2 linked regions of the Cupriavidus taiwanensis LMG 19424 genome follow. The protein of the gene in region 1 binds, or shares a complex with, the protein of each later gene. Links are inferred from orthologs where the notes say so. Each region holds a gene or a part of one and is shown in the gene's direction. Other genes may lie near its edges.

What was found.
Region 2: the proteins of mnmE (region 1) and mnmG are in contact, whole or in part, in a solved structure (PDB 9HIP), measured with the Escherichia coli proteins. The link is inferred for Cupriavidus taiwanensis LMG 19424 from one-to-one orthologs.

The regions. Positions count from the first base shown.
Region 1 is NC_010528.1:3,401,253-3,414,792, reverse strand. What follows is about bases 3,096-5,929. They hold mnmE (tRNA uridine-5-carboxymethylaminomethyl(34) synthesis GTPase MnmE), read left to right. Parts: upstream 3,096-3,715; coding sequence 3,716-5,143; downstream 5,144-5,929. Other genes in these bases: dinD (DNA damage-inducible protein D), read left to right, coding at 5,292-5,929; RALTA_RS15705 (CHAD domain-containing protein), read left to right, coding at 3,096-3,624. Also shown: membrane protein insertase YidC, read left to right, coding at 1-698; tam (trans-aconitate 2-methyltransferase), read left to right, coding at 995-1,765; RALTA_RS15715 (VOC family protein), read right to left, coding at 1,773-2,159; RALTA_RS30800 (hypothetical protein), read right to left, coding at 2,218-2,430; RALTA_RS30795 (PaaI family thioesterase), read left to right, coding at 2,342-2,812; more of RALTA_RS15705, read left to right, coding at 2,809-3,095; more of dinD, read left to right, coding at 5,930-6,161; RALTA_RS15690 (OB-fold putative lipoprotein), read left to right, coding at 6,308-6,901; RALTA_RS15685 (hypothetical protein), read left to right, coding at 6,934-7,134; RALTA_RS15680 (Sbal_3080 family lipoprotein), read left to right, coding at 7,297-7,839; RALTA_RS15675 (M14 family metallopeptidase), read right to left, coding at 7,941-8,918; RALTA_RS15670 (Bug family tripartite tricarboxylate transporter substrate binding protein), read right to left, coding at 9,034-10,020; RALTA_RS15665 (LysR family transcriptional regulator), read right to left, coding at 10,150-11,106; RALTA_RS15660 (MerR family transcriptional regulator), read left to right, coding at 11,201-12,034; RALTA_RS15655 (rubredoxin), read right to left, coding at 12,056-12,220; RALTA_RS15650 (metal-dependent hydrolase), read right to left, coding at 12,217-13,092; RALTA_RS15645 (alpha/beta fold hydrolase), read right to left, coding at 13,139-13,540. UniProt on the Escherichia coli protein: Exhibits a very high intrinsic GTPase hydrolysis rate. Involved in the addition of a carboxymethylaminomethyl (cmnm) group at the wobble position (U34) of certain tRNAs, forming tRNA-cmnm(5)s(2)U34.
Region 2 is NC_010528.1:3,274,928-3,290,334, reverse strand. Bases 9,147-12,073 are described here. They hold mnmG (tRNA uridine-5-carboxymethylaminomethyl(34) synthesis enzyme MnmG), read left to right. Parts: upstream 9,147-9,594; coding sequence 9,595-11,553; downstream 11,554-12,073. Other genes in these bases: rsmG (16S rRNA (guanine(527)-N(7))-methyltransferase RsmG), read left to right, coding at 11,577-12,073; RALTA_RS15180 (N-formylglutamate amidohydrolase), read left to right, coding at 9,147-9,383. In the rest of the region: RALTA_RS15215 (sulfite exporter TauE/SafE family protein), read left to right, coding at 29-790; RALTA_RS15210 (ABC transporter substrate-binding protein), read left to right, coding at 1,081-2,229; RALTA_RS15205 (branched-chain amino acid ABC transporter permease), read left to right, coding at 2,488-3,540; RALTA_RS15200 (branched-chain amino acid ABC transporter ATP-binding protein/permease), read left to right, coding at 3,544-5,391; RALTA_RS15195 (ABC transporter ATP-binding protein), read left to right, coding at 5,412-6,155; RALTA_RS15190 (LysR substrate-binding domain-containing protein), read right to left, coding at 6,415-7,350; RALTA_RS15185 (Bug family tripartite tricarboxylate transporter substrate binding protein), read left to right, coding at 7,512-8,507; more of RALTA_RS15180, read left to right, coding at 8,511-9,146; more of rsmG, read left to right, coding at 12,074-12,278; RALTA_RS15165 (ParA family protein), read left to right, coding at 12,358-13,131; RALTA_RS15160 (ParB/RepB/Spo0J family partition protein), read left to right, coding at 13,148-14,050; RALTA_RS15155 (ATP synthase subunit I), read left to right, coding at 14,368-14,874; atpB (F0F1 ATP synthase subunit A), read left to right, coding at 15,116-15,407. UniProt on the Escherichia coli protein: NAD-binding protein involved in the addition of a carboxymethylaminomethyl (cmnm) group at the wobble position (U34) of certain tRNAs, forming tRNA-cmnm(5)s(2)U34.

The DNA.
Region 1 (13,540 bases):
AGCACATGCTCGAGAAGATCGCCCCGGGCCTGGAGCTGGTGAAGGACTACGGCTGGCTGACCATCCTGGCCAAGCCGCTGTTCTGGCTGCTGGAGAAGCTGCATGGCTTCCTGGGCAACTGGGGCTGGTCGATCATCGCGCTGACGGTGCTGATCAAGCTGGTGTTCTTCCCGCTGTCGGCGGCGAGCTACAAGTCCATGGGCAAGATGAAGGACCTGCAGCCGCGCATGACGTCGATCCGCGAGCGCTACAAGAACGACCCGCAGAAGATGAACCAGGAGATGATGGCGCTGTACCGCACCGAGAAGGTCAATCCGCTCGGCGGCTGCCTGCCCATCGTGATCCAGATCCCGGTGTTCATTGCGCTGTACTGGGTGCTGCTGTCGTCAGTGGAAATGCGCGGCGCGCCGTGGCTGGGCTGGATCCATGACCTGTCGGTGCCGGATCCGTTCTACATCCTGCCGATCGTGATGGCCGTGTCGATGTTCGTGCAGACCAAGCTGAACCCGACCCCGCCGGATCCGGTGCAGGCCAAGGTGATGATGATCATGCCGCTGGTGTTCTCGGTGATGTTCTTCTTCTTCCCGGCCGGCCTGGTGCTGTACTGGGTGGTGAACAACATCCTGTCGATCGCGCAGCAGTGGCAGATCAACCGGATGCTGGGCAAGGGCAAGGCGGCCGTGGTGGCCAAGAGCTGAAGCTGTTGCAAGATGCGGTGATGGAAAGCCCGGCAGAGATGCCGGGCTTTTTGTCTTTGCTGAGGCTGAGGGCTGAGGGCTTTCGCGATCCCGACGGTTTGCTCCCCTCTCCCGCTTGCGGGAGAAGGGCCGGGGGAGAGGGCAGGCGCGGGCATACCGACGCGCTTTAACTTCGTGGACACTCCGGCCCTCTCCCCCACCCCTCTCCCGCAAGCGGGCGAGGGGAGCCTGGTTCAAGCGGTGTTGGCTTCGGCAGGCGTATGCTACTGGCCTGCCCTTACCGTCAGGAGACTCCCATGAGCTGGTCCGCCCACCAATACGTCGCCTTCGAGGACGAACGCACCCGCCCGGTCCGTGACCTGGTGGCTGCCATTCCCAACGAGATCGCGCGCAACGCGGTCGATATCGGCTGCGGTCCCGGCAACTCCACCGAGGTGCTGATGGCGCGCTATGCCGGCGCCTCGGTGACCGGGCTGGACAGCTCGCAGGACATGATCGACGCCGCGCGCAAGCGCCTGCCCGACGTGCAGTTCCGCGTGGCCGATATCGGCGCCTGGGACGAGGCCGGCCCGTACGACGTGATCCTCGCCAACGCGGTGCTGCAATGGCTGCCCGACCACGGCCGCTTGTTTCCCGAACTGGTCGCGAAGCTTTCCCAGGGCGGCACGCTGGCCGTGCAGATGCCGGACAACCTGGAAGAACCCGCGCACCAGCTGATGCGCCGGGTGGCGGCCGAAGGCCCTTGGGCCGACAAGCTGGCCGGCGCCAGCAAGGCCCGCGCCGAACGCGCGCCGGCGCGCTGGTACTACGAGTTGCTGCGCCCGCTGTGCCAGCGCGTGGATGTATGGCTGACCACCTACCACCATCCGCTGGCCGGCGGCGCGGCCGCGGTGGTGGAGTGGTTCAAGGGCAGCGGCCTGCGCCCGTTCCTGCAACCGCTGGACGAGGCCGAGCGTGCCGCCTACCTGGCGCGCTACCAGACCGAGATTGCCAACGCGTACCCGGCGCTGCCGGACGGCTCGGTGCTGCTGCCGTTTCCGCGCCTGTTTATCGTCGCGACGCGCTGAGGATCCCTTACGCCGGCTTGTGGCAGACCGCCTCGATGTTGTGGCCGTCCGGGTCCAGCACGAAGGCGCCGTAGTAGTCGGGGTGGTAGTGCGCGCGCACGCCCGGTGCGCCGTTGTCGCGCCCGCCCGCGGCCAGTGCCGCGCGATGGAACGCATCGACGGTCGCGCGGCTGTCGACGCGGAACGCCACGTGCACCGGCGGCTGGTTGGGCGTGCCGCGGTGGATCCAGAAATCGGGATGGCCGGGCGTGCCGAAGCCGGCCACATCGGTGCTGCCGGTGACGCTGGCCGGGAATTCCTTGTCCAGCACGTAGCCGATGGCGCCCAGCGCGGCCTGGTAGAAGGCGCGGCTTTTCTCGTAGTCGCTGACGCTGACGCCGGTGTGGTCGATCATGGGTGGCTTCCTTTGTCGTTGGTTGGAGCGGGCAGGTCTCAGGCCAGGTCCAGCACGCTCATGGTGGCGTTGAGCCGGCTGACCAGCACGGATTCGCCGTGGACGTCGGCAGGCCCTGACCCACGAGGAAACCGCCATGACCACCGAACAGGAACGGCTGCTGCTGCGCGACACCATCGAGGCTGGCTTCCGCCAGGCCGCCTTCGTCAGCGACGTCGGCATCGCGCTGGCCGACTGCGGGCCCCGGCTGGTGCGAGTCCACGCTGGCCATCACGGCACGCCACCTCCAGCACGGCGGCATCGTCCACGCGGGCGTGCAGGCCACCATGGCGGACCACACCGCCGGCGCGGCCGCCTCCACCATCCTGGAAGCCGGCCAGCACGTGGTCACCGCCGAGTTCAAGATCAACCTGCTGCGGGCCGTGCGCAGCGAACGGCTGCGCTGCCGCGCCGACGTGCTCAAGTCCGGCCGCTCCATCATCGTGGTCGAGGCCGACGTGTTCTGGCGAATCTGGGCATTCCAGCCTGAAGGACGGGGCGTGTCAACCGCCAAAGCGGCGCTGGCGCCGCATCCTGCCCAGGCGCGTGCTGTCGCCTACACTGAAGGCATCTGCGTCCCGCGTGCGCGCCTGACCGCATGCAGTCCGCCATGAACGCCGACGCCCATTCTCCCAAGCTGCGCCGCAAGACGCGGCCCGCTGCAGCCTTTGCCGCGCTGGCGCAAGCCAGCCTGGCGCGCATCGACGCGTGCCTGGACCCGCTGCAGCACCGCGACGACCCGGAAGACCTGCACCAGCTGCGCATCGCCCTGCGCCAGGCGCGCGCGGTGGTGTGGGCCATGGGCCCGGCCCTGCCGCGACAGGAGCGCGACCGCTGGAAGCGCGACCTGCGCACGCTGGCCCGCGCCACCAGCACGGTGCGCGACTGGGATGTGTTCCTGGCCGAAACCATCGGCCCGGCCCGAGAACTGGAGCCGGAAGACACGATCCTGGCCGCCATCGCCGACACCGCCCGGCAGCGGCGCGACGCGGCGCGCGAAGCGATGCTGGCGACACTGGCCGCTTACCGCGACTGGCCACTGCCCGCGCTGCATCGCGACCTGGCCCACCTGGCGCAACTCGCCACCCGCGCCCGCGGCGACGGTGCCCGCCTGTCCAGCTTTGCACGCCGGCGCGTGCGGCGCGGCCGCAAGCAGCTGCGGGCACTGGCCCGGGACGCCCGCCATGGCGACCCGGCCGCGGTGCACGCGCAGCGCATCGCCGGCAAGCGGCTGCGCTACGTGATCGAGGCGCTGGCGCCGGTGCTGCCGGCGCGCTATACCACGCGCCTGCACCGCAAGCTGGTCAAGCGGCAGGCCCGGCTGGGGCGGCAGGTCGACGGCATCGTCGCGCGCCGCCTGCTGGCCGAGTGCCTGGACCTGCAGGCGATGCCGGATGACGCGCCGCCGTTGCCCGGCGCCAGCTGAGCGGCCCGCCAGCCATGGCGGCCTGCCATAGCGTTCCAGCGCGTTCCGGCGCGTGCCACGCCAACCGCACCCGATCTGCGACAATACCGCCATGACTGCTCCCCAGCTTCCCATAGCCGCCATCGCCACCGCGCCGGGCCGCGGCGGCATCGGCGTGGTGCGCGTGTCCGGCCCCGATGTCGGCCCCGTGATGCGCGCCGTCTGCGGCCAGGCACTGAAGCCGCGCCACGCCACCTACCTGCCATTCCTCGACGGCAACGGCAAGGTCATCGACCACGGCCTGGCACTGTATTTTCCGGCGCCCAACTCCTATACCGGCGAGGAAGTGCTGGAGCTGCAGGGCCACGGCGGCCCGGTGGTGATGCAGATGCTGCTGACGCGCTGCCTGCAGGCCGGCGACGGCATCGGCCTGCGCCTGGCCGAACCCGGCGAGTTCACGCGCCGCGCCTTCCTCAACGACAAGCTCGACCTGGCCCAGGCCGAGGCCGTGGCCGACCTGATCGAAGCCAGCACCGAGGCCGCGGCGCGCTCGGCCGCGCGCTCGATGGAGGGCGAGTTCTCCAACGCCATCCGCCAGCTGGTGGACAAGGTCATCCACCTGCGCATGCTGGTCGAGGCCACGCTGGACTTCCCCGAGGAAGAGATCGATTTCCTGGAGCAGTCCGACGCGCGCGGCCAGCTCGCCACCATCCGCGATGAACTGGGCGCGGTGCTGGCGCAGGCGCGCCAGGGCGCGCTGCTGCGCGAGGGGCTGTCGGTGGTGCTGGCGGGCCAGCCCAACGTGGGCAAGTCGTCGCTGCTGAACGCGCTGGCCGGCGCGGAACTGGCCATCGTCACGCCGATTGCCGGCACCACGCGCGACCGCGTGCGCGAAACCATCCAGATCGACGGCATCCCGCTGCATATCATCGACACCGCCGGCCTGCGCGAGGAAGCCGCCGACGAAGTCGAGCGCATCGGCATCGAACGCACCTGGGACGCCATTCGCCGCGCCGACATCGTGCTGCACCTGGTCGACGCCACCGACTACCTGCGCCACGGCCTGTCCGAGATCGACGACGCCATCGACGACAAGCTGAGCGGCCAGCTGCCGCCCGGCGCGCCGATCGTGCGCATCGTCAACAAGATCGACAAGGCGCCCGCGGTGGGCGAGATGATGTTCGGCGGCAACCGCCCGCACGTGGTCGCCGCCAACGGCCCCAACCCGACCGAGATCTGGATCTCGGCGCGCACCGGCGCGGGCATCGAGCTGCTGCGCCGCGAACTGCTGCGGCTGGTGGGCTGGCAGTCCGGCAACGAAGGCACCTTCCTCGCGCGCGAACGGCACCTGACCGCGCTGCGGCAGGCGCAATCGCGCCTGGACGTGGCCGCCGAACAAAGCCAGCGCCAGGCCCAGGCGCTGGACCTGTTCGCGGAAGAACTGCGGCTGGCGCAGGAGCACCTGAACAGCATTACCGGCGAGTTCACCAGCGATGATCTGCTAGGGACGATTTTTACGCGGTTTTGTATTGGGAAGTAGGGCGGTAACCAGGTCCGTGTGCCATGCGCGCCGGACACCGTGCCCAGGGCTTCCCAGAGCAGAGGGCTGCTCATCTATGCCACTGTATATTCATACAGTAGAATGACTCCGAAACGCTGAGGAAGAACCAACGTATCAGGGGCGATCAATGGCTGATGAACGCGTGGCTGCACAGCATCACAAGACTTTCGAGAGCATCCGGCACGAGGACGAGCACGGTTTCGAATTCTGGCGGGCAAGGCAACTCGCCGGCGTGCTTGAGTACTCGCAGTATCGCCACTTTGTTGCCGTCATAGACCGTGCGAGGGAGGCTTGCCGAAACAGTGGCCAGCCGCCTGAAGACCATTTTGAGGACGTCCTCACAATGGTGGAGATCGGCTCCGGCGCACACCGCGAAATTGAGGATTGCCGACTCTCCCGCTACGCCTGCTACCTGATCGTGCAAAACGGCGATCCGTCCAAGCCAGTGATTGCCAACGGTCAAACGTACTTCGCGATCCAGACCAGGCGACAAGAGCTGGCCGATGAAGCCCGTTTCAGGACTCTCACTGAAGACGAGCGCCGCCTGATGCTTCGAGGAGAAATGGCTGAACACAACAGGGCTCTCACGGCAGCGGCCAAGCAAGCAGGCGTCGCGACCGCATTAGACTATGCGGTCTTCCAAGACCACGGCTACAAGGGACTCTACGGCGGCCTGGGTGCGAAGGACATCCATGTCAGCAAAGGACTGAAAAGAAGCCAGAAGATCCTTGACCACATGGGCAGCACCGAACTGGCCGCCAACCTGTTCCGCGCAACCCAGACGGAAGAGAAGCTGCGACGGGAGAACGTTCAGGGCAAGAAGCAGGCGAACCAGACCCACTTTCAGGTGGGCGCGAAGGTGCGGCAAACCATCGCTGATCTCGGCGGCACCATGCCAGAAAAGCTGCCCACGCCAGAGAAGAGCATCAAGCAGATCGAGCGCGAACAGCGTCAGTTGCAAAACGACTCGGACAAGTCCACACCGGAAAATTTCTGACCCGACGGCAGGCACCAAGGGCGACAGCCGCTCAAATGGCCGCGCTGGCCCTGGACAGGGCAATTGCGCGCGTTTGCGGCAGCCAGGGCGCATAATTCGCCTTTCGCTGTTTTTGCCTTCCGCTTTCACTACGCAGGACCTTCCCGATGTTGAACCGCACCCAGCAGATCCTCATTGCCATCGTCGCCGTGGCTGTCCTTGGCATGTTGTGGTTTGCCGGCAATGACCGCCGCGACGATGTTGGCGGCGCCGTGCCCGACGCGCCGGCCGATGCGCCGGCCGATGCGCAGAGTGCTGCCAGTGCGGTGCCGGCCAGCGAGGTGCGCGGCGTGCCGCGCAACGGCACGCTGGATCCGGTCAGCATCGACCCCCAACGCTCCGCCGACCGCCTGCCGCAGTTGCAGGCCGATGCACTGCTGAAGGCGTATCGCGACAATGCCGCGCAAGCCGACCGAGACTACCTGAACCAGTACCTGATCGTCGAAGGCGTGGCCAGCGGCATCCGCCGCGAGGGCGAGCAGGTCTTTGTCGATATCCGCACCAACGATCCGGGCGCCAATGTGCGCGCGCTGCTGCTGCCGCGCCAGATCTGCGGCCCGGCCGGTCGCGAGTGTGAAGTCGAAGCGCGCGCCACCATGGTCCGGCGCGGCCAGAAGGTGGCGCTGGAGTGCAACGGCGCGGGCCTGGCCGACGGCATGCCGCTGCTGCGCGACTGCCTGCTGCGCGGCGGCGCCAACTGATCGCGCTCGCGACGATTCCGGAGATCCCCGCCATGCAATCCGTGCTGTCCGTCCTTGCCATCCTGATCATGGTGGCGACCCTCGTCGGCGTGATCTCGCCCGCCTGGCTCAGCCAGACGCTGTTCGGCGGCAAACCCGTGACGCGCGTGCAGGTGGCCGTGGTCGGGACCTGCCTGGCCGCGCTCTGCCTGGTGCTGGTGGGCCGGCTGGCGCAGGGCGGCGCGGGCGGCTGAGGCGTCATCCGCAACGCCATCCGCAACACCAGAAGCGACCGTTTTGCGCTTCTGTTTGGCCGATTGGATCGGCCTGCCGGCGCCTACAGTGTGAAGGTATGCGGTGGCCATTGCGCCTTGTGGCGGCGCGGTGCAGCGCCGCCCAGCCTTCCAGGACATTCCATGAACCATGCACTGCTGGCGGCCTGCGTGGGCCTGCTGCTCACCGGCTGTTCGACCTACCAGGCCGTAACGCCGGTCGACCGCCTTGACCCCACCGATCCCGTTGTCGCGTTCCAGCTGCCGGCCGGCGGCGGCCCGCTCGGCAACTACGGCGCCCACGGCACGCTGCTGTGCGTGGTGGTGAACCCGGTCAGCGGCAATGACTTTGTCGAGAGCTTCCTGTCGTCGCTGCGGCGGCGCAATTTCGAGGTGAAGGTGCTGCAGGCGCAGACCTCGATCGCATCGTGCCCGATGGTGGCGCTGTACACCGCGCGCGGCGCCTGGTACTGGAACACCTACCTGAATAACGCCGACATCACCGTGTATCTCAATGGCGACCGGGTCGGCAAGGCGATCTACAACGCCAACCGCAGCGCCGGCGGGCTGAACCTGAGCAACTTCGTGCAGCCGTCGTCCAAGCTCGATGAACTGGTCGAGCAGCTGTTCCCCGGCATGCTGCCGCCTCCGCCGCCGGCGGACACGGCGCCCGCGCCGGCGGCCTAGCCCTTCTGCCTAGCCGATCTGCAGTCAACCGGAGGGCCGCGCCATGACGCTGTGCGCAGCATCCTGCCGGGCGCGGCCGCGCCCGGCCCAGCGTACCCGGGTCAGCGCTCCGGCCGGCCCAGGCGCACCACGGTCACGCCGGGGCGCAACTGGCGCAGCGATGGCATCACCAGCACGCAATCCGGATACGGCGTCACCACCGGCGCGCCGTCGCGCCAGCCGATTACGGTCCCGGCCTCGGTAAAGGTCTCCAGCCCGGTGTAGGGGCCGGCAAAGCGGAAGTCCATGCTGGTCGCCACCACCGGCTCGGTCACGCGCACCACGCGCTGCGCGGCGGCCAGCGGCTGCAGCCAGCCGGCGGGCAGGTCGCTTGCGTCAACGATGCCGGCATGCAGCAGGAACCGTGCGGTGCTGTCCTGCGCCACCGTCACGGCGGCCGGTTCCCAGTGCTGGCCGCATTCGATCAGCAGCGCGTTGCGCGGGCTGGCGGCATCGCCAAAGCCATCGTAGTCGCGCATGCGGCGGCCTTCCGGGTGGCCTTCGTCGACGATCACATCGGCCGGCGCACCGAGTGCGCGCGACAGGGCGATGCCCTTGTCCAACGGGCCGGAGACGATCAGCGGCCGGCTCTTCTCATGCATCGAATGCAGGTCCAGCAGCAGGCCGACGGTATCGATCACCGGCCGCATGGCGCGTGCGCGGCGCAGCTCGGATGAATCCAGGCTGGCGTCATCGAGAACCTTCGCGGTCCACACGCGGTTGAAGTCCTGGTCGACGAAGCGCGAGGCATCCGGACTGGCGGGATCGAAGCGGTGGTAAGCATCGACGTTGGCAAAGGCCAGCGTCAGGCGGCCGCGGCGCGGGCGCAGGCCGTGGTCCAGCAGCGCCTTGACGGCGATGGCGCCGCACACCTCGTTGCCGTGGGTCAGCGCGTTGACCATCACGTGCGGGCCGGGCCGGCCGCTGTCGAAGGTGTGGAGGTAGGGGATGCCGGTGTTGCCGGCGGCGTAGGGGCGGATGTCGGGGAAGGCGACGTCGACGGGGTAGGCTTCCAGGGGTGCGGTGGGCTGGTGGGTCATGGGAGTCGGTGCGTTCAGGGTGCCTGGCAAGTCGATGCCTGCCGGGTCGGTGTGATAGGGACGGTGAGTGTGCGGTCGGCGGCATTGCAAGGAGCGACGCCGCCTCGCCATCCCCTTACTGCTGAATCCCCGCCGTCTGCACGATGGTGCGATAGCGCCCGGTCTCGCGCTTGATAAAGCTGCCGAACTGCGCCGGATTGGCGGGCGCCACTTCCACGCCGGCCTCGGCCAGTTTCTTCTTCACGTCCGGCATCGCCAGCACGGCCTGCATCTCGGTGTTCAGGCGCGCCACCACCGGCTGCGGCAGCTTGGCCGGGCCCATCAGGCCGAACCAGACGCCCATGTCCACGCCCTTGAGCGCCGGCGTCTCGGCCAGCGCGGGCACGTTCGGCGCCACCGGCGAGCGTTTGGCGCCGGTCACGCCGTAGGCCTGCACGCGGTTGGCCTGGATATGCGGCAGCGCCGACGACAGCACCATCACCGCCAGGTCGATCTGACCGCCGAGCAGGTCGGTCGCCATGGCCGAAGCGCCCTTGTACGGCACGTGGGTGATGTTGACCTGGCCCTGCTGCTTGATCAGCTCGCCCGCCAGGTTCAGCGGGGTGCCAACGCCGGACGAGGCGTAGGCCAGTTTGCCCGGCTGGGCCTTGGCCAGCGCGATCAGCTCGGCCGCGTTCTTCGCCGGCAGGCCGGGCTTGCCGACCAGCACCATCGGCTGGGTGCCGACAAAGGTGACCGGCGCCAGGTCCTTCTCGCCGTCATAGCGCACCGCGGGGTTGGTCAGGCGCGCGATCGACACTTCACTGCCCGAGCCCATCAGCAGCGTGTAGCCGTCGGCTTCTGCCTTGACCACCTTGGACGCGCCGATGGTGCCGCCGGCGCCGCCCAGGTTTTCGATCACCACGCTCTGGCCCAGGCGCTTGCCCAGTTCCGGGGCGATGGTGCGGGCCACCAGGTCGACGCTGCCGCCGGCGGTGTAGCCCACCACCAGCGTGATCGGCTTGGTGGGCCAGGCATCGGTCGCGGCGGCGGCGGTGGAAACGGCGCCGGCGCAAGCGGCAAGGCAGAGTGCGGCAGCGGCCGCGCGCAGGGTGGTCTTCATGGTATTGGCTCGGTGTCCCGGAATCATGGTTGTGGACCGATGTTAGAAGCGCAGGACCGGCGCGGCGTGCGGCTTTGGCAACCGCGGTTGCCGATTTGGCAATGGCGGCAAGGGGCCGCCGGCGGCGCTTCAGCGCGGCGCCTGCACGGCCGCCTGCCAGAAGGCCTCGGCCAGCGGCCGCATCGGCGCGCGCGGGCGGTAGAGGCGGATGTCTAGCGCCAGGTCGCCGCCATCATCCTCGCGCGGGGCGGCGATGGCGCGCACGAGCCGGCCGTCACGCAGGTCGTCGGCGATCAGCCGCGCGGGCAGCCAGGCCAGGCCCATGCGCTGGCGCACCATCTCGTGCACCGACTCGGCAAAGTCGCTGACCGCGATCACGTCCAGCCGCGGCGCCAGCTTGCGGCGCGCGATCTCCTGGTTGACCATGCGGCCCAGCGTCAGGGTTTCTGCGTAGGCGATCATCGGCACCGGCGCGGGCGCGGTCTTGCCAGAGACCTTGCTTGTCCCCAGCCGGTGCAGCGGCGCACCGCGCGCGTCGGCGGCGCTGACGCACACCAGCCGCTCCACGCCGGCCAGGTGGAACTGGTAGCGCGCGTCGTCCAGCATCACCGGCAGGTCGGGCGGGCTGTAGCACAGCAGGAAGTCGGCATCGCCCTCGGCGAACATTGCCAGCGCGTCGTGCATCGGGAAGGTCGACAGGCGGGTGCGAAAGCCGGCCGCCGCGGGGTCATGGCGCAGCGCCTCGCGCAGCCCCGCGAGCCAGGCCGGCACCATCGAGCGCGCCAGCGTCTTGCCGGTGGCAATGGTCACGGTGCTGGCATCAGCGCGGTGAGCGGCGCGCAGCGCCAGGCGGGTGTCGTCGAGGGTGCGCAGGGCGCTTTGCGCCGCTTCCAGGAACTGGCGCCCTTCGGCGGTCAGGCGTACCGGGAAGGCGCTGCGGTCGATCAGCGGGGCCCCGGCCCAGACCTCCAGCGCCTGCATGCGCCGGCCAAAGGCGGGCGGGGTCACGTTGCGCAGCTCGGCGGCGCGCGCGAGGCTGCCGGCCTGGGCCAGGCAGACGAAGTCTTCGAGCCAGCGGATATGCATGGAAAACGGTCGGTCGGGGTGGGGGCAATGCCTTCATTATCGGCAAAAGCCGCCGCCACTTTGCCTGCCGCGTTCCTCGGTTAGAATTTTTGGCATGACACTGACCCGGCGCCGCCAACCTTCGCCTCCGTCCCGCCCGGCGTCCGCCGCATCCGGACCGCCGCCTGCCCCGGAATACACCATCGACGAACTGGCGCGCGTGGCCGGCACCACGGTGCGCAACGTGCGCTCATACCAGGACCGCGGCCTGATCGACCCGCCGCAGCGGCGCGGGCGCGTGGGCATCTACACGCAGGCGCACCTGGGCCGGCTCAAGCTGATCCACCACCTGCTGGCGCGCGGCTACACGCTGGCCAATATCACCGAACTGCTCAAGGCCATCGTCGAGGGGCACGACCTGCGCTCGATCCTGGGGCTGGAGACCGCGATCAGCAGCCCGTGGACCAACGAGACCCCGCGCCACTATTCCTACCTGGCGCTGGCGCGGCTGTTCGGCCGGGCGATCTCGCGCCCGGCGCTGGCCAAGGCGATCTCGCTGGGGCTGCTGGAACCGGACGGGCTGGGCTACCTGGCGCGCAGCCCGCGCGCACTGGCCGCGGGTGCGGAGATCGCCCACGCGGGCTTTGCGCTGGAGGATGTGCTGGAGATCATCGCGCAGTCGCGCGGGCATTTCCAGGCGGTCTCGGACCAGATCGTCGCCACCGTGGTACGCGAGCTGGACCGCTTTGGCGAGGGCAAGCTGCCGCCGCCACAGGACGTGCCGCGGCTGGTCGACATCCTGTGGCGCATCCGCCCGCTGGCGCTGGTGATGGCCGAGACCGAGATGATGCGGGCGCTCGAGATCTCGGCCAACAAGTACCTGGGGGACCGGGTGGCGGCGATCATCGAGCATCTGCATGATGAGGAGGGCGGGGGCGCCAAGCCCTAGCCCTCGTCCACGCCCTGCCGCCTATAGCGCAACCATGTCGAAATCCGCTTTCGCCATGCCGCAGTCCGGGCAGCGCCATTCCGGCGGGACCGCGCCCCACGGTGTGCCGGGCGCGATGCCGTGCTCGGGCATGCCGAGCGCTTCTTCATAGACGAATCCACAGATTCGGCACTGCCAGATGGTCATGCCGTCCCCCGCAGCGAAGGCGCCCGGGTGGAGACGCCGGCGGCGCGCGCGGTGTCTTCGATTTCCCGCACCAGCGGATCGATGCGGGCCAGCTCGGCGCGGTTGTCGTCGTCCCAGGGATGGAAGCCGGGGCGGAAGTAGCTGAGCCACTCCGGGATCATGCGCGGCAGCGCGCCGGGCGACGCCCACAGGAAGCGCAGCGCGGTGCCAAACCCGCTCAGCTTGTTGCGGCAGCCCTTGTCGCCCATCACCAGCGCGATATGGAACACGAACACCATGGCCCAGAACGTCACCGTGGTGGTCAGCATGGTGAAGGTGCGCACGAAGTAGCGGTAGGGGCCCGGCTTCATCACGGTGTTCCAGACATCGTAGGCCACCGCCTTGTGCTCGGTTTCCTCCAGCGCGTGCCAGGTCCACACCTGCCGGTAGCCGGCCTGAGAGTCCGCGCCCAGGTGGCGCACGTCCTTCAGCACGCCGTCGGCCAGCATCGCGGTGTAGTGCTCCAGCGCGATGGTATGCGCCAGCTGCCATGACTTGGGCAGGATCTTGCGCAACATGTCCAGCAGCTTCCACACCGCGCGGTCCAGCGCCGCGGCGGGCAGGCCGGCGTCTTCCATGAGCCGGTTGTAGAGGATGTGCTCGCGCGTGTGCATCGCTTCCTGGCCGATAAAGCCGGCGATGGCGCGGCTCAGCTCGGGGTCCTTCACCTGGTCGCGGTAGTTGCGCACGCTGTCCATGAAGAAGCGTTCCCCGGCCGGGAAGAAGATCGACAGCGTGTTGAGGAAATGGGTGACGTGGCGGCCCCGCTCGTGCCAGTCGCTGATGCGCTCCGGCGGCAGGTGGGGATGCACGTCGCGGCGGACTGGCATCATGGCGGTCTCCTTGGGTGACAGCCGGCGCGCACGGCGCCGGCGCGATTCATTGGCGGTCCAGGAATGGCAGCAGGTCTGCGGCCACGCGTTGCGGGTCTTCTTCCATCGGCACATGGCCCAGCCCCGCGTAGCGGCGCAGTTGCGCGCCGGGGATGCGCTCGGCGAAGGCCTGCGCGTGCGCGGGCGGAATCCAGCGGTCGCGCTCGCCCCACAGCACCAGCGTGGGCGCCCGCACGCTGCCGAGCAGGTGGGTGTCGAGCTGGGCGAAGTCGAGCTTCGGCACCATCTTGCCGACCGCCTCGCGGCTGCCTTCGGCATAGAAGAAGTCCACGTAGCGGCGGAAGGTGGCCTCCGGCACGCGCGAGGCGTCGCCGTAGACGTCGCGCGTGGCGGCGCGGATGATGCACTCGGGCAGCAGCCACGGCGCCGACCAGCGCACCGGCGCATG
Region 2 (15,407 bases), 130 kb from region 1 along the record:
TTCCTCTTTCCCATTTCGCTTTTCTGCAATGACGGAATTCGCATTCCTGGCGGTCGCCGCCTTTCTTGCCGGCCTGATCGACGCGGTCGCCGGCGGCGGCGGGCTGGTCCAGATCCCGGCGCTGTTCTCGGCCTATCCCAACCTGGCACCCGCCACGCTGCTCGGGACCAACAAGGTCGGATCGATTGCGGGCACCGCCAGCGCGGCACTGCGTTATGGCCGCAGCGTGCGCATCTACTGGGGCGCGACCGCACCTGCCGTGGTGGCGGCCTTTGCCTGCTCGATGGCCGGCGCCTGGGCGCTGACCATGATCCCGGCCGAGCCGATGCGCAAGGCGCTGCCGTTCGTGCTGGTGGTGCTGCTGGTCTATACCGTCGCCAAGAAGGACCTGGGCGCCGAGCACGCGCCCACGCTGACGGGCTGGGGCGAACGCGGCGCGGCGCTGCTCGGCGGCGCCGTGCTGGGCTTCTATGACGGCGTGTTCGGGCCAGGCACCGGCAGCTTCTTGATGATCATGTTCGTGCGGGTATTCGGCTATGACTTCCTGCACGCGGCGGCGTCGACCAAGCTGGTCAACCTTGCCACCAACCTGGCGGCGCTGCTGCTGCTGGCCAGCAAGGGCCATATCTGGTGGCAGCTGGGCCTGGTGATGGCGGTGGCCAACGTCGCCGGGAGCCAGGTGGGAAGCAAGCTGGCGCTGCGCCATGGCAGCGCTTTCGTGCGCAAGGTGTTCATCGTGGTGGTCAGCGCGCTGATCCTGAAGACCGCCTGGGACGCCTTCGTCCGCTGACGGCAAAGCCAGGCTGGGCGCGCGATGCGGGTTAATCCTCCCTGTTCGCGCCAGGGCGCTGTGATAGACTCGATCCGCATTCCCGACCGCACGGTCGGTGAATCACCGAAGCGCCTTTCCGGGGGAGTGGCGTGGACGGGAAATTGGGGAGCGGCCTGGTGTCGCTCCTGGTTGTAGCGCAGGTGCCGGCGATGTGCCTGCGTTGACCCGAGGGGTCGATCCAAAAAAGGGGCATCCGCCGGCGGACGCCGGACGGATGCCTTTCCGTTTCAGGAACCGAAGGAGACAAGATGGATTTCAAGCGCGCCAGCCTGCTGGCAATCGCTGCGGCCAGCCTGGTTGCCGGTGCCGCCCAGGCGCAGGTCAAGGTCGGGGTGACGGTGTCGGCCACCGGTCCGGCGGCATCGCTGGGCATTCCGGAAAAGAACACCTTCACGCTGATGCCCAAGGAGATCGCGGGCAAGAAGATCGAGTACATCGTGCTGGACGATGCCTCGGACACGACCACGGCGGTCAAGAACACGCGCAAGCTGATCAGCGAAGACAAGGTCGACGTGATGGTGGGTTCGACCGTCACGCCCAACTCGCTGGCGATGGTCGACGTGGCGGCCGAGAACGAGACGCCGATGATCACCATGGCCGCCTCGGCCCGCATCATCGAGCCGATGGATGCCAAGCGCGCGTGGGTCTTCAAGACCCCGCAGAACGACTCGCACATGGCCACCGCCATTGCCGAGCACATGAGCAACAACAACGTGAAGACGGTGGCGTTCATCGGCTTCGCTGATGCCTATGGCGACAGCTGGGCGCAGGAATTCGCCAAGGTCGCCGAGCTGCGCAAGATCAAGGTGGTCGCCAACGAGCGCTTTGCCCGTACCGACACCTCGGTCACCGGGCAGGTGCTGAAGATGATGGGCGCCAATGCCGACGCGGTGCTGATCGCCGGCTCGGGCACGCCCGCGGCGCTGCCGGCCAAGACGCTCAAGGAGCGTGGCTACAAGGGCAAGATCTACCAGACCCACGGCGTGGCCAATGCCGACTTCCTGCGCGTGTGCGGCAAGGACTGCGAAGGCACCTTCCTGCCCGCCGGCCCGCTGCTGGTGGCCGAGCAGCTGCCCGACAGCAATCCGGTAAAGAAGCCGGCGCTGGCCTACAAGACCGCGTATGAAAAGGCCTTCGGCGGCCAGGTCTCGACCTTCGGCGGCCATGCCTGGGATGCGGGCCTGATCCTGCAGCACGCCATCCCGGAAGCGCTGAAGAAGGGCCAGCCGGGTACCAAGGAGTTCCGCAAGGCCCTGCGCGACGCCATGGAGCAGACCAAGAACCTGCCGGTGTCGCATGGCATCATGAACATGAGCGCCACCGACCACCTCGGCTTCGACCAGCGCGCGCGCGTGATGGTGCAGATCGTCGACGGCAAGTGGAAGCTGCTGAAATAAGCGGCTGACCCGCGCGTCTGGATCCGGCCGGCAAGGCATGCCGGTTCCGCAGTGAAGCAGGGCGCATGGCTGACCATGCGCCCTTTTTTCTGGCGCGTCGGTGGGTCGACGCCCGCCAACCTAGGGTTGCTCTGTATTTCCGCATTGCGCAACCCGTTTACTATTTCGTAACCCAAAGCGCGCACTATCCTGTCGGCCCGTCGGCGCCCCGCTGATCCCGTTCGATGCAGGCAGGTTTTCCAACAAGACGGGGAGACAATGGACCTATCTATCGCCGCCATCCTGGCGCAGGACGGCATCACCTCGGGCGCGATTTACGCGCTGCTGGCACTGGCGCTGGTGCTGGTGTTCTCGGTGACCCGCGTCATCTTCATCCCGCAAGGGGAATTCGTTGCCTACGGCGCGCTGACACTGGCGGCGATGCAGGCCGGTCATGCCCCGCAAACCAGCTGGCTGCTGGTAGCGATGGGCGTGCTGACCTTTCTCTATGAGACCGTCACCGTGCTGCGCAGCGCCGAATTGCGGCGCACGCTGGGCCAGCGCCTGGCGGTTCTGGCCGGCAAGTACCTGGTGTTTCCGCTGGCGGTGCACTGGGTGGTACAGCAGTATGGTGCGCAGCCGCTGCCGATGCTGGCGCAGGTCGCCCTGACGCTGCTGGTCATTATTCCGCTGGGGCCGATGCTGTACCGGCTGGCCTACCAGCCGCTGGCCGAGGCCAGCACGCTGGTGCTGCTGATCGTATCGGTCGGCGTGCACTTCGCGCTGGTGGGGCTGGGGCTGGTGATGTTCGGCGCCGAGGGCTCGCGCACCAATCCGTTTTCGGATGCGCGCTTCGAGGTGGGCGCGCTCAGTATCTCGGGCCAGAGCCTGTGGGTAGTGGCGGTGTCGGCGCTGTTGATCGGCGCGCTCTATTTCTATTTCGAACGCACGCTGCAGGGCAAGGCGTTGCGCGCGACCGCCGTGAACCGGCTGGGCGCGCGCCTGGTCGGCATCGGCACCACGCAGGCGGGGCGGCTGTCGTTCACGCTGGCGGCGGCGATGGGCGCGCTGTGCGGCATCCTGATCGCGCCGCTGACCACGGTGTACTACGAGTCGGGCTTCCTGGTGGGGCTGAAGGGCTTTGTCGGCGCCATCGTCGGCGGCCTGGTCAGCTATCCGGTGGCGGCGCTCGGCGCGCTGCTGGTGGGGCTGCTGGAATCGTATTCGTCCTTCTGGGCCAGCGCGTTCAAGGAGGTCATCGTCTTCACACTGATCATTCCGGTGCTGCTGTGGCGCTCGCTGACGAGCAAGCATGTCGAGGAGGAGGAATAAGCCATGACCATGCTGACCGACAAGCAGGCCGGCGTGACCCATGCCGAGGCCGGCAGCCGCGCGCGGCTGAACCGCAACCGGGTGCTGGTGCTGGTGCTGGTCCTGATCGTGGTGCTGGCGGCGCTGCCGGTGCTGCCGACCCCGGAATTCTGGATCACGCTGGGCAACTACATCGGGCTGTACAGCATTGTCGCGATCGGGCTGGTGCTGCTTACCGGCGTGGGCGGCATGACCTCGTTCGGGCAGGCGGCGTTCGTGGGGCTGGGTGCGTACAGCACCGCGTACCTGACGACGCAGTTCGGGCTGTCGCCGTGGTTCGGCCTGCTGGTGGGGCTGGTGATCACCATGGCCTCGGCCTATGTGATCGGGCTGATCACGATGCGCATGTCCGGGCACTACTTGCCGCTGGCGACCATCGCCTGGGGCCTGTCGCTGTTCTTCCTGTTCGGCAACCTGGAGTTCCTGGGCAAGTATGACGGGCTGAACGGGATCCCGGTGCTGTCGTTCTTCGGCATCGAACTGCAGTCCGGCCGTTCGATGTTTTACCTGATCTGGGCGGTGGTGCTGCTGGCGGTGCTGGCGATGCAGAACCTGCTGAACTCGCGCCCGGGGCGCGCCATCCGCGCGCTCAAGGGCGGCGGCGTGATGGCCGAGGCCATGGGCGTGAACACCGCGTGGATGAAGGTGGTGATCTTCGTGGTCGCGGCGATCCTGGCATGCGTGTCCGGCTTCCTGTATGCACACCTGCAGCGCGCGGTGAACCCGACGCCGTTCGGACTGAACTACGGCATCGAGTACCTGTTCATGGCCGTGGTCGGCGGCGTCGGCCACGTGTGGGGCGCAGTATTGGGTGCGGGCATCCTGACTATCCTGAAGGACGTGCTGCAGGGCGTGCTGCCCAAGCTGCTCGGTGCCAACGGCAACTTCGAGATCATCGTCTTCGGCGTGCTGCTGGTGCTGCTGCTGCAGTACGCGCGCGATGGCATCTGGCCGTTCCTGCGGCGCCTGGTGCCATCCGGGCCGCCGGTGCTCGCGCCGGGTCAGGCCGCGGGGCTGGCGGTGCGCCAGAAGCCCGAGGCGGGCGAGCTGATCCTGGATGTGCGCGCCGCGCGCAAGCAGTTCGGCGGGCTGGTCGCGGTCAACGATGTCAGCTTCCAGGTGCGCGCCGGCGAGATCATCGGTCTGATCGGACCCAACGGCGCGGGCAAGTCCACCACCTTCAACCTGGTCACCGGCGTGCTGCCGGTCTCTGGCGGCGAGGTGCGCTACCGCGGCGAGGTGATCTCGGGCCTGCCGTCGCGCGAGATCGTCAAGCGCGGCATCGGCCGCACCTTCCAGCACGTGCACCTGTTGCCGACCATGACGGTGCTGGAAAACGTCGCCATCGGCGCGCACCTGCGTGGCGACTTCCGCGCGCAGGGTGGTGTCTGCGCGGCGATCCTGCGCATGAACAAGGTCGAGGAAGAGAAGCTGCTGTTCGAGGCGAAGCGCCAGCTGGAGCGCGTCGGCCTGGCCGACTGCATGTACATGGAAGCCGGCAGCCTGGCGCTGGGCCAGCAACGCATCCTGGAAATCGCGCGCGCGTTGTGCTGCGACCCGGCGCTGCTGCTGCTCGACGAGCCTGCCGCCGGCCTGCGCTACAAGGAAAAGCAGGCGCTGGCCGAACTGCTGCGCAAGCTGCGCGGCGAAGGCATGAGCGTGCTGCTGGTCGAGCACGACATGGACTTCGTGATGAACCTGACCGACCGGCTGGTGGTCATGGAATTCGGCTCGCGCATCGCCGAGGGCGTGCCCGAGGAGGTGCAGAAGAACCCTGCGGTGCTGGAAGCCTACCTGGGCGGCGTGGAATAAATGTGGAGCACGGACCCGACATGAGCCTGATTCTGGAAGTGAAGGAACTGCATGTGCGCTATGGCAAGGTCGAGGCGGTGCACGGCGCCAGCCTGAAAGTCGAGGCCGGCCGCATCGTCACCGTGATCGGACCGAATGGCGCCGGCAAGTCGACCATGCTCAATGCCATCATGGGCGCGCTGCCGGTGACGGGATCGTCCAGCGGCACAGTCAGCTACCTGGGCCATGACATGGCCGGCATCCCGGTGGAAGGGCGGGTCGCGCGGGGCATGTGCCTGGTGCCGGAAAAACGCGAGCTGTTCGCCTCGATGACGGTGGAGGACAACCTGCAGCTTGGCGCCTTCCGCCGCAAGCGCGCCGGCGACAAGCAATACCTGGATCAGATGGAGGTGGTCTATGACCTGTTCCCGCGCTTGCGCGAGCGCGCGCGCCAGGACGCCGGCACGCTCTCGGGCGGCGAGCGCCAGATGCTGGCGGTGGGCCGCGCGCTGATGGCCAAGCCGCAGTTGCTGATGCTGGACGAGCCCAGCCTTGGCCTTGCCCCGCTGATCGTCAAGGAGATCTTCCACATCATCAGCAACCTGCGCCAGACCGGAGTGGCCACGCTGCTGATCGAGCAGAACGCGCGCGCGGCGCTGCAGGTGGCAGACTACGGGTATGTGATCGAGACCGGCGATATGGCGATGGAAGGGCCGGCCGATGAACTGGCGGCGAATCCGAAGGTTATCGAAACCTATCTTGGTCTGGCAAAAAAGGTGGCTTAGTCGACCCCGATTTCGCCTGAAGAATGAGGGCCCGCGCAAGCGGGCCCTTTGTTATTGGTGGTGTGAATAACTTTGGGGATAACCTGATTTTCCGGGGGGTCAACTCTGTGCGCGGCCGCGCCTCTGACCCAAGCCCCGCTGCTATTTGTTTGATGGATGTTTGGACTTGTAGATCTTATCATTTCATCCATCGGTTTGATGGTGGTGCGAGAAAAATTCACCCGACGGATGTGTTTGCGTGGAAATGCAGATCTGAAAGTTATCTGCTGAATAGCGCGGCGTTTTCCCGGGCGGTATCCTCAGCCGCCGTTTCCAGTAGCCACGTGCGGAAGCAATGCAACGCCGGATGATCGCGTCGCTCCCTTGGCGCGCACAGAAAATAGCCGCGTTGCAGCGTAATCGGCAGGTCGAACGGTGCTGCCACGCGTCCCGCCGCAATTTCCTCGCGTACCAGGCAGCGCTGCAGCACCGCCACGCCCATGTCGGCGCGCACTGCCTGGATCAGGATCGAGACCTGGTCGAACGCTGTGGATAACCGGGGCGCAGCGTTGAGTACGCCGGCCGCCAGCAGCCAGTTTTGCCAGTTCGCCGGCGCGGTGGTGTGGTAGAGCAGCGGCTCGTCCAGCAGCTCCCCCGGAGACTGCCAGCGGCCGGCCTCACGCCGGGCGCGCAGGCGGTCGGGGTGGCACACCGGCACCATTTCCCGACCGACCACGTAGTCGGCCTGCAGGCTAGGCCATTTGCCGGCTTCGCCCGCCAGGATGGCGGCGTCGGGGGAGGGTCCGGACAAGTCTTCGTCACGCTGGTAGGGGACGAAGTCCAGGCGGATTTCCGGATGCCGGCGGTGAAAATCCGGCAGGCGCGGCACCAGCCAGACGCTGGCGAGGGTCGGCACCACCGACAGGGTCAGATGGTGCCGGCGGTCGCCGGCGCGCAAGGCGGCGCTGGCATGCTCGATCGCGGCGAGCGGCTCGGCCACGGCCTCGAGCAAGTGGCGCCCGGCATCGGTCAGCCCCAGGCGGTGGGCGTTACGCTGCAGCAGCGGCTGGCCGAAATGCGCCTCCAGCCTTGCGATGGCGCGGCTGATCGCGCCCTGCGTCACACACAGTTCTTCCGCCGCGCGCGTAAAGCTGCCCAGCCGTGCCGCGGTGGCAAAGGCGTGCAACTCGGACATCGAAGGGGAATGCAACCGCATGGCGCAGGGCAGGGGGCGGAGCGCGGGGGAGGGCGCTTTGCCGCGCCCGGCGCAAGGATGATCTTTGGTAATGCAAAGGTGCAATATAGTCGTTTGCGCGCGGCCGGTAAACGGCTGACACTCGCCCGGTTCATGCACAAGACACCAACAGGAGAAACCCCATGATCCGAGCCCGGATGTCCCGCCGCCAGCTGCTGCTGACCGGCACCGCCGCCACCGCCACGCTGCTCTTTGCCGGCGGCGCGCTGGCACAGGCCAACTACCCGACCCGCCCGATCCGACTGATCGTGCCGTTTGCCGCCGGCGGCTCCACCGACCTGTCGGCGCGCCTGGTAGCGGAGTTTGCCGGCCGCGAGCTGGGGCAGTCGATCGTCGTGGAAAACAAGGGCGGCGCCGGCGGTTCGCTGGGCATGGAGCAGGTCGCCAATGCTGCGCCGGATGGCTACACCATCGGCATGGCCACCGTCAGCACGCATGGCTCCAATCCGGCCGTCTACCCCAAGCTCAAGTACGACCCGATCAAGGACTTTGCCCCGGTCACCAACGTGGTGGCGATCCCCAGCGTGTTCGCGGTGCACCCGAGCGTGCCGGCCAAGACCATGCAAGAGTTCATCGCGCTTGCCAAGGCCAATCCGGGCAAATACAGCTTTGCCTCGCCGGGGGCAGGCTCGCTGGGCCACGTCAATATCGAGAACTTCATGATGCTGGCCAAGATCGACCTGCTTCACGTGCCGTACAAGGGCGCAGGCCTGGCGCTGAACGACGCCGTGGCAGGGCAGGTGAATGCCATCACCGACAACCTGTCGTCGACGCTGCCGCACGTGAAGGCCGGTCGGCTGCGCGCGCTGGCGGTGCTGGGCGCGGCCCGCTCCGCGCAGCTGCCCAACGTGCCGACGTACGCCGAACTGGGCTTCAAGGACATGGGTGAAGGCGGCTGGTTCGGCATTGTCGCGCCCGCCAATACGCCGCCCGCCATCGTTGCCAGGCTGAACCAGGTGATCCACAAGGCCATGCAGAATCCCGAGTTCAAGCGCAAGGTGGAAGAGTCTGGCGGCACCCTGGTGCCGACCACGCCGGAACAGTTCAAGGCACAGATCCAGCAGGCCATGGCCCGTTACGCTCGCGTGGCCAAGGCTGCCGAGATCAAGCTGGACTGAGGCATGGCGGAAGCAACCAACCAGCCGGCCGCGCTGCCGCCGGTGATCGTGCGCTTGCCGGAAGGGGAGGCGCTGCCGCTGGTGTGTGATTCGCCGCATAGCGGTACCGCTTACCCGGCTGACTTTGGCGCCGCGGTGCCTGCTGCGCGCCTGCGCGGCGGTGAGGACACGCATGTGGATGCGCTGTGGCAGGCCGTGCCCGCCGCGGGCGGCACGCTGCTGGCGGCGACCTTCCCGCGCGTCTACATCGACCCGAACCGGATGGCCGACGATATCGATCCCGCCCAGCTAGACGGCGCCTGGCCGACGGCGCTGGCGCCGGGACCGAAGACGCAGCTGGGCTTCGGCCTGATCTGGAGCCGGATCGACGCGGCAACGCCGATCTACGACCGCCGGTTGTCGGTCGCGGAAGTGCAGGCCCGCATCGAGCGCTACTATCGGCCGTACCACGCGGCGCTGGCCGAGGCCGTGGAGGGCGCCTACGCGCGCTTTGGCGCACTCTGGCACCTCAACCTGCACTCCATGCCGAACAACGCCTACGAGCGCCTGAAGATCGCCAGCGCGCACCCGCTGGCCGACTTCGTGCTGGGAGACCGCGATGGCACGACTTGCGAGCCGGGCCTGGTGGATCTGGTCGAGCGGGAGCTGCGTGGCATGGGCTACACCGTCGCGCGCAACGATCCGTACAAGGGCGTGCAGTTGATCGCGCAGATCGGGCGTCCGGCGGAGCGGCGCAACAGCCTGCAGATCGAGATCCGGCGGCCGCTGTACATGGATGAGGTGACCCGGGAGCGCAATGCCGGCTTCGCTTCGCTGCAGCGCGACCTGGGCAAGCTGACCGAGCAAGTGGCGGCCTATATCCGTTCCAAGCTCTGAGGCGCTTGTTCCACGTGAAACCTATGGCCGGGCCTTGCGCCCGGCCATTTTGTTTCACGTGAAACACAACGTCGCTTTCAGGCGACTGATGACGTACCGCAAGCGGCATGTTTCACGTGAAACATGGTGTCCGCCGGAAAGTGATAAGTCGAATGCCGCTATAATTTCGCATTCCCGAATTTTCCCGCCAGCCTCCCGGAGGAGGTGTCCCATGCTTTACCCGAAAGAATTCGACGTCATCGTCGTCGGCGGTGGCCATGCCGGCACTGAAGCCGCCCTTGCTGCGGCCCGCATGGGCTGCCAGACGCTGCTGCTGACCCATAACATCGAGACGCTTGGGCAGATGAGCTGCAACCCGTCGATCGGCGGTATCGGCAAGGGGCACCTGGTCAAAGAGGTGGACGCCATGGGCGGCGCCATGGCCGCGGCCACGGACGAGGCCGGCATCCAGTTCCGCATCCTGAATTCCAGCAAGGGGCCGGCCGTGCGTGCCACTCGTGCCCAGGCTGACCGGGTGCTGTATCGCAAGGCGATCCGCACCCGGCTGGAGAACCAGCCGAACCTGATGCTGTTCCAGCAAGCCGTGGACGACCTGATGGTCGAGGGCGACCGTGTCGTCGGCGCCATGACGCAGGTCGGCATCGCCTTCCGCGCGCGTGCGGTCGTGCTGACGGCCGGCACCTTCCTGGACGGCAAGATCCACGTCGGGCTGGACAATTACACGGGAGGCCGTGCCGGCGACCCTGCTGCGGTGTCGCTGTCGGCACGCCTGAAGGACCTGAAGCTGCCCCAAGGCCGCCTCAAGACCGGCACGCCGCCGCGCATCGACGGGCGCACCATCGATTTTTCCGTGATGGAAGAGCAGCCAGGCGACCTGGATCCCGTACCGGTCTTCTCCTTCCTCGGTCGCCCCGAACAGCACCCGCAGCAGCTGCCATGCTGGATTACCCATACGAACAGCCGTACCCACGACATCATTCGCGGCGGGCTGGATCGCTCGCCGATGTACACCGGCGTGATCGAGGGGGTAGGGCCGCGTTACTGCCCCAGCATCGAGGACAAGATCCATCGCTTTGCCAGCAAGGAAAGTCATCAGATCTTCCTGGAGCCGGAAGGCCTGACCACCAACGAGTTCTATCCCAACGGGATCTCGACCAGCCTGCCGTTCGACGTGCAGCTGGAGCTGGTGCATTCGATTCGCGGCCTGGAAAACGCACATATCCTGCGTCCTGGCTATGCGATCGAATATGACTACTTCGATCCGCGCGGCCTGAAGGCATCGCTGGAGAGCAAGGCGATCCGGGGCCTGTTCTTCGCCGGCCAGATCAATGGCACGACCGGTTATGAAGAAGCCGCGGCGCAGGGCCTGCTGGCCGGTATCAATGCCGGTTGCTACGTGCGCGAACGCGATCCGTGGACGCCGCGCCGTGACCAGGCTTATCTGGGCGTGCTGGTCGACGACCTGATCACGCGTGGCGTGACCGAGCCGTACCGCATGTTCACCAGCCGCGCAGAGTTCCGCCTCAGCTTGCGCGAAGACAACGCCGATATGCGCCTGACCGAAGTGGGCCGCGAACTGGGCGTGGTCGATGATGCGCGCTGGGACGCGTTCAACCGCAAGCGCGACGCTGTTTCACGTGAAACAGAACGCCTGAAGAGCACCTGGGTAAATCCGTCGATGCTGCCGGCCGAAGAGGCAGTGCCGCTGCTGGGCAAGCCTATCGAGCGCGAGTACAGCCTGGCCGACCTGCTGCGTCGCCCGGAAGTCAGCTACGAAGCCCTGATGGCACTCCAGGGCGGCCGCCATGCTCCCGAGGCACCGTTGGATGCGGAGCCGATGCTGGCGGAGCAGATCCGCGAGCAGATCGAGATCGGCATCAAGTACCACGGCTATATCGCCCGCCAGGCGGCCGAGGTCGACAAGCTGGAAGCCAACGAATCGACGCGCCTGCCAGAAGGGCTGGATTACACCGAGGTGCGCGGGCTGGGTTTCGAAGTCAGCCAGAAGCTGAACCAGCATCGCCCGGAAACGCTGGGCCAGGCTTCGCGCATCTCGGGTGTGACGCCGGCGGCGGTCTCGCTGCTGTTGGTACACCTGAAGAAAAAGGGACTGGGCCGCGGCCGTGCGGACGCCGGCGCATCGTCCGGCAACGGTGAAGAGGCTGCCTGAGAGTGCCCGCTCCGCGACAAACCATGACCGATGACGCCACGCAGCGTCGTCGCCTTGAAGCAGGCTTGGCCGAGATCGGGCTGGCATTGGCGCCGGCCCAGATTGATACGCTGTTCGCGTACCTGGCCCTGCTGCGCAAATGGAACGGCGTCTACAACCTGACCGCGATCCGGCACCCTGATGAGATGCTCACGCATCACATGCTGGATTCGCTCGCTGCAGTGCCGGCGCTGGCGCAGGCCGCCCGCGCTGTAGAAGTCGCGGCGCCGGCGCGGGGCAGGGTGCTAGATGTGGGCTCCGGCGGCGGCATGCCCGGCCTGCCGTTGGCCATCGCCTGTCCCGATGTGTCGGTGCTGATGGTCGACATCGTGCAGAAGAAGACGGCCTTCCTGACGCAGTGCCGGGCCCAGCTGGGTCTGTCCAACGCCGCCGCGCATTGGGGCCCGGTGGAGAAGCTGGACGACGCCGATGGCTTTGCCGTGATCACCTCGCGCGCGTTTGCCGAACTGACGGATTTCGTGAACCTGTCGGGCCAGCTGCTCGCGCCCGGCGGCAAGCTGATCGCGATGAAGGGCGTGTACCCGCAGGCCGAGCTGGACCGCATGGAAACCGCCGGAATGATGGCGCAATGGCAGGTCGACGCCGTGCCGCGGCTGACCGTGCCCGGGCTGGACGCGGAGCGCCACCTGGTGGTGCTGTCGCGCCGGGCGGGCGCCCCCGCATGACCTACGCCGCGGCGCCGTGCGCCGCGAACTGCCAGCCGCGTGCTGGCTGGATGAATTGAAGCAGGAGCCGCAGGAGCTTATGGCCAAGGTATTCGTGATCGCAAACCAGAAGGGCGGGGTAGGCAAGACCACCACCACGGTAAACCTTGCCGCTGGCCTGGCGGCGCAGGGCCAGCGCGTGCTGCTGGTCGACCTGGATCCGCAGGGCAATGCCTCGATGGGTTCCGGCATCGACAAGCAGGCGCTGGAAACCAGTGTGTACCAGGTGCTGGTCGGCCTGGCCGGGATCCCGCAGGCGCGCCAGCGCTCCGAAACCGGAAAGTACGACGTGCTGCCGGCCAATCGCGAACTGGCCGGCGCGGAAGTGGAGCTGGTCGAGCTGGACCAGCGCGAGCGGCGGCTGCGCCAGGCCATCGCGGAGGTCGACGGTGACTATGACTTCGTGCTGATCGATTGCCCGCCGTCGCTGTCGCTGCTGACGCTGAACGGCTTGTGCGCGGCGCACGGCGTGATCGTGCCGATGCAGTGCGAGTATTTTGCGCTGGAAGGGTTGTCGGATCTGGTCAACACCATCAAGCAGGTGCACGCCAACCTGAACCGCGACCTGCAGGTGATCGGCCTGCTTCGCGTGATGTTCGATCCGCGCGTGACGCTGCAGCAGCAAGTGTCGGCGCAACTGGAATCGCACTTCGGGGAAAAGGTCTTCAAGACCCTGATCCCGCGCAATGTGCGGCTGGCCGAGGCACCGTCCTATGGCATGCCGGGCGTGGCGTTCGATCCGTCATCGAAGGGTGCCAAGGCGTACCTGGACTTCGGCGCGGAGATGATCGCGCGGGTCCGGCAGTTGGGCTGAAGGAGAGGGCAAGAGCATGAGCACTGCAAAGAAGAAGGGCCTGGGCCGCGGCCTCGAAGCGCTGTTGGGCGGGCCCGCCGAGATCGTCGAGTCGGTCAAGCAGGAGGGCGCGCCCACCGTGCTGAACCTGAATCAGCTGCAGCCGGGCAAGTACCAGCCGCGCACCCGCATGGACGAGGGCGCGCTGCAGGAGCTGGCCGCGAGTATCCGCGCCCAGGGCCTGATGCAGCCGATCCTGGTGCGGCGCGTGGCCGAGCCCGATCGCTACGAGATCATTGCCGGCGAGCGGCGCTTCCGCGCTTCCAGGCTGGCCGGCCTGGACAAGGTGCCGGTGCTGGTCAAGGACGTCGCCGACGAAGCCGCGGCGGCGATGGCGCTGATTGAAAACATCCAGCGCGAAGACCTGAATCCGCTTGAAGAAGCGCAGGGCATCATGCGGCTGATCCGCGAGTTCCGTTTCACGCACGAGCAGGCGGCCGAGTCCGTCGGCCGCTCGCGCAGCGCGGTGTCCAACCTGCTGCGCCTGCTGAACCTGGCCGCGCCGGTGCAAACCATGCTGATGGCCGGTGACCTCGACATGGGCCATGCGCGCGCGCTGCTGGCCGTGGACGGCGCCAACCAGATCACGCTGGCCAACCAGATTGTCAACAAGCGGCTGTCGGTGCGCGAGACCGAGAAGCTGGTGGCCTCCACGCTGAAGCCGTTCGACCTCAAGTCGCTCAAGCAGAAGGGCGCCAATAACGTGCGCGACGTGGCGCGGCTGGAAGAGGAGTTGTCGGATGCGCTCGGGCTGGCGGTGCAGATCAAGCTGTCGGCACGCGGCAAGGGCCAGCTGACGATCCACTTCAGCAACAACGATGCGCTCGAAGGGGTGCTGACGCGCCTGCGCGAATCCCGCGAAGGGCAGCAGGCTGCCTGATTTACTGCGCGATTAACGGCCATTGCTGCGTCGACTGTTGCGCGCACGCAGCACTGGTCGCGTCGATCCCCGGTATACCTCGTGCCCGGTCGGTAATCCCCCATCATGCGCGGGGTTCACTGCGCAATCCAATTACGTCAAACATCATTGCCGCGCAATTTTCGCGCAGCCATCATGCAATCGTGATGGCAACCGTTGTGCGCAACGCACTGCAAGGTAAATGTAAGCAGATTGACGCGAATCAGTAGTTCCCCTTAAAATCGTGCGGTTTGAATTCTGGTCGGGCCGAAAAGTTCCGGCCCGGATAAGGCAGGCAGGTGGTGGTTCGAGACCGTCAGCAACGAGGCGCCGGGTCCCGTCAGGAAGATGACTGGGACGACTGGAAAGAAGGCGCGGACCGTGAGGAAGAAGCTGTCGATCCGCTGTCGCATGCCGAGGCGGTGACGCTGTTTGGCGAGCGCGCGCTGCGTCCTTCGCGCATGACCCCGGGCAAGGTTGTCCTGGCGCAGGTGGCGGTCTCCCTGCTGTCGGCACTGTGCTGGGCGCTGTTTGCGAAGGAACCGGGGCCATACGGATGGTCGGCGCTGTTCGGCGGCATGGTGTGCTTCGTGCCGAGCGGGTTCTTCGCCTTCCGCCTGTGGCTGGCGCGCGATCGTGCTTCGGTGGGCGGACTGGTGCTGGGCGAGGCGATCAAGGTCTTTGCCACGGTGGCGCTGCTGGTGCTGGTCGTGGTGCTGTACCGCGATCTGCGCTGGGTGCCGATGCTGGTCACGTTCCTGCTGGCGCTGAAGACATACTGGGTGGTGGCCCTGGCGTTGCGCTAGGCCGCTGCTCGAAAACGGTGCTTGCTGCGCAAGTGGTGGCACCAAGACGGAATATCAAGAGTTTCCGTGACGGCTGCGGCGGTTTTCATGGCGCTGACACCGGACACGGCCAAGGTTGGAAACCCGCTTGCATCGCGGTGACCGGCGAATCCGCCGAAGGCAATGCAAGACGCGTACCGGGTGCTGCGACAATGCGCGGCGCGCGGCCCGAAGATTTCGCAATATACCGTTCGATTCGACAATGGCAGAAGCTACCCAAAGCGCGGAACACGTGCTGACACCCTCCGGCTATATCGCCGAACACTTGCAGAACTTGAACTCGGTCGGCGGCAAGCAGGCGTCCGTGGTCGATTTCTCCGTGATCAACTATGACACGGTGTTCTGGTCGGTGCTGTGCGGCGCCATCGCCGTGCTGTTCCTGTACGCCGCCGCGCGCCGCGTCACCTCGGGCGTGCCGGGCCGCTTCCAGGCCTTTGTCGAAATGATTGTCGAAATGGTCGACGACCAGGCCAAGGGCATCATCCATGGCGACC